DNA from 2 places in the Corynebacterium rouxii genome. Region 1 is predicted to be linked to the other one. Evidence: riboswitches for the same ligand, from Rfam matches in the RefSeq annotation. Region 1 holds a riboswitch; the other holds the start of a gene.

Region 1 (3,744 bases):
CTTTGCGTTGGTTTTTGCTTTGCAACAGGGTGAATCTGCTTCTTGGGCTTGGTGGATCTGGGTAGTTATGCTTCTCGGCATTGTGGTAGGTGTTGCGTTTGCCTACCAGCAAAATCGTGCAGAGACCAAGGGGAAAGATGCGTTGATGCCACTATCGCTTTTCCATGTTCGGAATTTTTCCCTCGGCAATATTGGTATTGCCGCTATGGGCTTTACCATTGCTGGTACTCCGCTCCCAATCATGTTGTATCTGCAGCAGGTTCATTCGCTTACACCGCTTCAAGCTGGTTTATTCATGATGCCTCAGGCATTGATTTCGGCGTTTTTCTCGCCGTTGATCGGACGGCGGTCAGATCACTATTCGACGAGTAAATTAGCTGGATTCGGTTTCTCGACAATGGCCGTGGGATTGGTATTTATCGCGGTGGTGATGATCGTAGATGCAAGTCTGTGGTGGTTAGTGCCAGCATTCATTGTGTATGGCTTGGGTAACGCATTTGTATGGTCGCCAAACTCTACGTTGACGATGCGAGATCTGCCGCTTCATCACATGGGGGTGGGGTCCGGTGTGTACAACACGACCCGTCAAATTGGTTCCGTAATCGGTTCTGCAGCTATTGGCGCTGTGCTACAGTGGCGCATCCTTGCAGGGGATATGGGAGCTGCGTATGGCCAGTCGATCATCCTTGGTGCTGTTATGTTGGCAGTAGGCTTTGTGTCCGCCATGATGGCGAAAGATAGAGTCCGCCGTTAATAGCTGATGAATATGCCTCACTGCCTGTTTGTTTGGAACAAGGGTAGTGAGGCAGTTTTTATTCTGCAGTGTCGTTCACGAGGTAAGCGGCGGCCGCTGATGCTGCTGTAACGCTGAGAACTGCTGGCCATGCGCCGATCTTTTTAGCCAGCGGGTGGGAGGCGCCGAATGCTGCGATGTATGCAGCGCTTAACGCGGCCGTTCGGGTAACACCGCCGCGTGCCCACCAAGACCTTCCGGCCCAGATTCCAGCAGCTGCGAGGACTACTCCACCTAGGGGGCGAATTCCGGTCTCGCGAGCGGTAAGCCAGCCGCCGATAAGGCCAGTGGCAATCACGGGGGCGGTGCTTACTTTGTTTGCAGGTTTTACATCAAATCCCATAAATGTTGTCATAGCGCAATAGCTTAGCGAGCCATCGGCAGCGGCGCTATCAAACTAAGCGGTTTGGATAGTTGCTATGTCATTTTTAATGTGGAATGGGCGTTGAGAAGTTTTTGAAGTTAGGTTTCGATAATTAGATACTCTGTTGGCTATACTTAAGTCCGTCAAATATTGACTAGGTGCAGCACTGAACTGCTGCATGGGAATCTGGTGAAAATCCAGGACTGACGCGCAGCGGTAATAGTGCAAGTGAGTGCTTCAATGTAGCCACTGAGAGTAAAAAACTCTTGGGAAGGTGAGGCAATTTCTCTCGCGTAGAGCACTAAAGTCCGAAGACCGGCCTAGTTAGAAGTATGCGCTGCAGTCCTCGCGTTCTAGGTGCGCAGCCCGATACGTAGTTGAAGTTGGTCATGTGATCAGACGACTTACCACGCCCATGCTATTTGTTGCACTTCTTATTGTGGCGGCCGTTAGTTTTGTCATTTCATTATCTTTTGGTTCAGTTGACTATCCGCAAGAACAGGTATGGGCAGTTGTTAAAGCTCATCTCGCCGGGGATGTGTACCCAGATCAGTCCATTGATGCGGTGGTGTGGGAGCTACGTGCGCCACGCGGAGTGTTAGCGCTGATTGTTGGCGCAGGTTTAGCACTTGCAGGCGTTGCTATGCAAACATTGGTGCGTAATCCCTTGGCTGATCCATACCTGTTAGGCATAAGCTCCGGTGCGAGTGTGGGTGCGACCGCAGTGCTCGTCTTTGGTCTGCTAGGCAATTTTGGTCTTTATGCGTTGTCGAGCGGAGCGTTGGTTGGTGCGATAATCGCTACGTTTGCGGTCTATGCCGTCACGTTGGCTCAGGGTGGGTTGACACCATTGCGATTAATTTTGTCGGGCGTTGTGTTATCTTCGGCATTTTCTGCACTTGCTAGCTTCTTGGTTTTTAAAGGACCAGATGCACGTGCCGCCCAAGGCGTGCTGTTCTGGATGCTGGGTTCTGTTGCTGGTGCCCAGTGGGGAAAGCTGGCAATTCCTGCAATTGTTGTCGCCTTGGCGTTTGTCGGTTTGTTGTTTATTAATCGTCAGATGGATGCTTTGGCTGCAGGCCCTGATACGGCGACGGCGCTTGGAGTTAACGTTCCAGCATTGCGCCAGGGCTTGTTTTTTCTTCAGGCGATGCTTGTGGGTGCGATGGTTGCAGTGGCCGGTGGTATCGGATTTGTTGGGCTTGTGATTCCGCACTTGGCTCGTATGATGGTGGGTTCCTTGCATCGTCGGTTGTTGCCGATTGCTGCGGCTTTTGGTGCTGTATTTATGGTGTGGGTTGATGTGCTAGCTCGTGTTGCGGCGCCTCCTCAAGAGATTCCGCTCGGTGTTGTTACGGGTGTTATCGGTGCGCCGTTATTCCTTATTTTGATGGGACGTAAGAGCTATCGCTTTGGGGGACAGGAGTCATGATGCATTGCCAAGTACAGGATATTGCTTGTGGTTTTGATACCAAGACTACGATTTTGAAAGACATTTCTTTTTCTGTTGAGCACGGCACGATGACTGCGATCGTGGGCGTCAATGGCGTTGGAAAATCTACCCTGTTGCGTGCTCTAGCCGGTATCACGCAACCACATGATGGCATTGTAACGGTTAACGGCCACGATATTCACAAAATTCGTGCCAAAAAGCGTGCCATGATGTTGACCTTTGTAGGCCAAGAGGAACAACCACCTGCGGATTTATCGGTGGAAGAAGTGGTAGCCCTTGGCAGATTGCCGTATATCAAGTCATGGCAGTTGGGATCTAAGAATGAACGCGACATCGTGGAACATTCTCTCGAGCTGGTTGGTTTGGCAGGGCGTCGTAAAGCGTTGTGTTCTGAGCTTTCGGGCGGGCAACGACGCCGTGTGCTGTTAGCTCGTGGATTTGCTCAACAAACAGACCTCGTTTTTCTCGACGAGCCGACCAATCATCTCGATGTTCAGCACCAACTGCACTTGCTCCATGTGCTTCGTGATTCCGGACGCACCATCGTTGCCACCATCCATGACCTTGATCTGGCGGTATCGCACTTTGATCAGGTCGTGGTGGTGGGCAATGGTGGTGTGGTCGCCGCTGGATCTCCGCAGGAAGTTCTCACCCCTGAGATCGTATCCCAAGTATTCGGCGTGGAATCATTACTTGTCCAACTCGAACAAGCCCGTCGTGTGCATTTGCTTATCGACGCCCTGTCCAATCAACCTCATCAATCTCCAAAGGAGTAGTTCTCGTTCTCATGAAGGCTAAACTTTTCCCTCTTCTCGTCCCAATGCTTGGCGTTTCCATTGTCCTAGCTGGTTGCAGCAATTCCGATACTTCTAAGCAAGCTGAGTCCAAAGACGGCGTGACTATCACCAACTGCGGCAAGGAAGTCACCTACGCCAAGGCCGATAACCTGTTTGTTAACGATGGCAACATTATTTCTATTGCTCTTGCTGCTGGCGCTGCCGACAATGTGAAATACGTCAGCTCTGTTCAACGCGATAAAGATCTATTGCATGCTAAATACGGCAAGGATATCGACAATGCGGAGGATGTTGCAAAGGAATATCCATCGCTTGAAGCTATTGTTGCCAAGCACCC
Region 2 (3,744 bases), 300 kb from region 1:
ATCGTGCTGCTGGGAACCGAGATCAAGTCGATCCGCGAGGGCAAAGTATCCCTCACCGACTCCTTTGCCACTATCGATGAAGGCGAAGCCTGGATCCGTAATCTCAATATCCCGATCTATTCCCGCGGATCGTGGACCAACCACTCACCAATGCGCACCCGAAAACTTCTTCTGCACCGACGCGAAATTGATTCGCTCATGGGCAAGGTGCGTGACGGAAATAAAACTCTGGTTCCATTGTCCTTGTACTTCAAGGAAGGGCGACTCAAAGTGGAGCTTGGACTGGCACAGGGTAAACAAGACTACGACAAGCGCCAAGACATCAAGCGTCGCACCGAAGAACGCGAAGTGGTTCGCGATCTGGGGCGTCGTGTCAAGGGAATCCACGCTTAGAAGCAGGGGTTGAAAAGCTCACTCCAGCCAGCTAACATTGCGGTTCTACAGTTATTCGTTGTACGGCGACCCAACTGTAGAAGCACCAACGGGGCTGATTTTGGTTTCGACTGCGTGCATTAAGCTAGGGGAAGCGTGCCGGTGCAGGCTAGAGACCACCGATTTTAAGCGTCGTAGCAAATATATAAGCGCAGAGAACACTCAGCGCGACTACGCCCTCGCTGCCTAATTTGCAGCGACCTGCGTGTCTGTCAGCCTAGATTCGTCTCTGGTTTAGTGTCTGGCATCGATTAAGAGACTTGCTGGTTTGTTGTGTCAACGGGGCAAACTGGGACTTTCACCGATGACTGGGCTCATCATCCGGGTGTGTTCGTCCAAGCCGGAGAGCCGAGTAGAGATCCACGCGCGAACTGCGCACGGAGAAGCCCTAGCGAGGTGACGTAGGACCCGGGTTCAATTCCCGGCAGCTCCACCAAGTGCCCCCAGTTAGACATAGTTCTAGCTGGGGGTTTTCTTGAATTTTAGGCTCCTAACTGCGGCTTCGGTGGTGAACAGTAGGGTGAATAATACTGCCATGGGTCGCAGTCTTATCCCTCAAAACCGCCAAGATATCCCTCATTTGTTCCCTGTAACTCAGGTTCAATCATCATGGACTCGACGTGATTATTGGTAGGGATCATTGGCGAGATAGTGTTCGGCAGTGTTTGTGTTCATGCAATCGTTCCACCTTCAGCGTAGGGGACTGTGCTCGGATCACGCATTGCCTTTTCTACTGGAATTGCAGCGTCGGTTCCGCCACACTGGAACCCTGCTCCTGGCTTGGTTCAGATTAGGCTGGCCTGTTGAGCAGGGCTATCGGAAGTCGTATCTTGAGGCGTGGGGTCAACAATATTTTCTGGTGGTAGCTGTTCTGGGTCGCGTTTTTTAAAGACGACGTTATGCTGCTCGGTTGCATCGGAGCAGATGTAGAAACGGATGTAGTTTTTACGTCGCCGATTCATCTACAGCTGTATCGCCAATTCCACATCCGGTTAGTAGCGGTGTTGTTGTGCTTAACACTGCGATAGTTGTTTGTTTGTGCAATATTTTCATCACTAAACACCCAGTACGTCGATAGTCGCCATTTATTGATTCAGATGATTAAATAAAGCAGATAGAGGAGGCGTCGAAAAGCTCTTTGTCTGAGACGTTTATGCTGATTAGGGTAGCTTTTCCTTCTGATGTTCAACGCCCCAATTGTGTGTATTAAGACGGCTAATTTTTCCGATTTTGTGGAAATATGAGTGTTTTTCTGCATTAAGTGCCCGAAACAACAACTTAAGCATTAGCATTTTCAGTATCGCAGTGATCGAGAATGTCGGTGAGATCCCGACAACGGACCTCGCCACTGTATTTGGCTGCTGTAGTTGCACATGCCCTGATCGGTTTCGCCGGGAATCCACTGTCGCCTCGTGCGATGGGAAGGGGTGGCGCGTTGTAATGGCCGTGAGTCAGAAGACCGGCTGAGATTGCTATTCGTAGACGCCTGCGAGGAGCCGCGTGTGGTCTCCTAAGGAATTCTCATGCATATTGCCGAGGTTTCTCCCCGTTTCGCATGCTATTGGTTGGTCAGTTGTGGCAGCACCTTTTGTTATGCATGGTGCTTTGCAAGTAAATAAGCAGAATTAAAGAGAAACCAGAAACTGGATTGCTCCTAGGTGCTGCTGGAGCATTTACATTCGTCCTAAGTGCACTGAAGATTCCTTCAGTTACGGGTTCTTCCTCGCATCCCACTGGTACGGGCTTAGGTGCGGTGCTGTTCAAGTCACCGGTGATGGTATTTATCGGCAGTATCGTTTTGCTCTTCCAAGCTATTCTGCTTGCCCACGGTGGAATCACCACCCTAGGTGCCAATATCACGTCGATGACGATCGTGGGTCCATGGGTGGGCTACAGCGTATGGAAATTAGCGCGCAAGCTAGGCGCGGGGCTGGAAGTCGGCATTTTCTTGGCGGTTTTCACTGCGGATTTGTCTACATATGTTGTGACCGCGCTGCAACTTGCACTTGCACACCACGTAGATAGCGTCGGCAGTGCAGCTACCTCCCCCTTAGTTCTGTATGCGCCTACACAGGCGCCTTTGGCTGTCGTCGAGGCAATCGTGACCGTGCTTTATTGTTCGTTCGTTGAAGTCTATTGCTGCCAAGGAACTATTCAGCCTTGGCGTTGCAGATGCTGATGAACTCGGGATTGAGCAATCTCCATCGGTTGCGGCGCCAGCTAAACCACAGGTCAAGGCATAGGAAGTAGGGGAATTGCCGTGAAAAAGAACAACAAAGCCGTGACCATTTCTTTGATCGTAGCGGCGATTACCATTGCTGCGTTTCCAATGTTTTTCAACTTGGGTGATCCGAATGCTGAGGAAGCATTTGATGGTACGTACGCCGGTGCGGAATCAATCGTGGCTGAGCATAACCCTGATTATGAGCCGTGGTTCTCTCCGCTTGTAGGCGAGCTGCCTGGTGAGGCCGAATCTGGCCTTTTTGCTCTTCAAGCTGCACTCGGAGCTGGTCTTTTGGGATATGCGCTTGGTTTCTACCGCGGTCGTAAAGGTGATGCCGCTGTTCAGGATCAAGCGGCTGATCACATCACTACGCAAGCGTAACCTCAGCTATGAATCCTCTGGAGCGGGGCTGCTGCGAAAAGCCCGTGGGCGCAGGTTAATGTCGGAGAAAAACTTCTGCTTCTTTTGGACCTTATTTTCGAGGTACTCACGTTGCCACCACAGTGGGGGACTCCTGTGGTGGTTGCGGTAATTGTCATTTTGGTCATTGCGGCTCGCATTCTGCTTCATTTATATTTCGCTTGCGTTTCGGCACCTGCAGCGTTTATTACGTTAGGCGTTATTCCGTTGATGTTTACTGTCGGTGCACATGGAACTCGTTTCATAGCGAAGGTGCAGCCGCAGCAGTTGTGGTGATGTAAAGAAGCATCGTTGCGACGGCCGTAATGATGGCGTTTACCCTGATCACTCCCATCTCGGAATTATTAGCGTGGATGGGTAAACGTGGACTGCCAGAAGGCCTGACTTATGTGATTGCACTGATGTACCGAATGATCACCACGTTGATGTAAACTTCGCGCACTATGTGGAAGGCCCAAGCTATGCGCTTAGGACATTCCAGCCGTAAGCGTTGGATTGCATCGCAGGGGGGGGGCGTCGTTATTCGTAATTTCTTTGGACCGTGCGCGCAGGCTGGGCGAAGGCTTAGAGCTTCGTGCAAATCCCAGTGCTATGGCCATGACGGTTCCCGATCAACCAGTGCATTTACCTCGTTGTCTAGCGATTGTCGGCATTTTGATTGTCGTAGC

Evidence for each region. A riboswitch is a leader RNA that binds a small molecule or an ion and turns the genes downstream of it on or off. The one in region 1 is predicted to bind cobalamin.
Region 2: another riboswitch for cobalamin. It lies ahead of CIP100161_RS03745 (energy-coupling factor ABC transporter permease); the one in region 1 lies ahead of CIP100161_RS05225 (FecCD family ABC transporter permease).

Annotation. Positions count from the first base shown of each region.
Region 1 covers NZ_LR738855.1:1,023,123-1,026,866, forward strand. Annotated here, with positions in the region: gene CIP100161_RS05215 (DHA2 family efflux MFS transporter permease subunit) at 1-754, shown strand, start outside; gene CIP100161_RS05220 (hypothetical protein) at 813-1,148, opposite strand; cobalamin riboswitch at 1,297-1,495, shown strand; gene CIP100161_RS05225 (FecCD family ABC transporter permease) at 1,549-2,589, shown strand; gene CIP100161_RS05230 (ABC transporter ATP-binding protein) at 2,589-3,386, shown strand; gene CIP100161_RS05235 (ABC transporter substrate-binding protein) at 3,398-3,744, shown strand, end outside.
Region 2 covers NZ_LR738855.1:719,789-723,532, forward strand. Annotated here, with positions in the region: gene smpB (SsrA-binding protein SmpB) at 1-393, shown strand, start outside; RNA gene ssrA (transfer-messenger RNA) at 484-868, shown strand; gene CIP100161_RS03740 (hypothetical protein) at 1,218-1,394, opposite strand; cobalamin riboswitch at 1,711-1,914, shown strand; gene CIP100161_RS03745 (energy-coupling factor ABC transporter permease) at 2,081-2,611, shown strand; gene CIP100161_RS03750 (energy-coupling factor ABC transporter substrate-binding protein) at 2,693-3,037, shown strand; gene CIP100161_RS12345 (CbiQ family ECF transporter T component) at 3,050-3,352, shown strand; gene CIP100161_RS12350 (CbiQ family ECF transporter T component) at 3,364-3,507, shown strand; gene CIP100161_RS12105 (hypothetical protein) at 3,572-3,744, shown strand, end outside.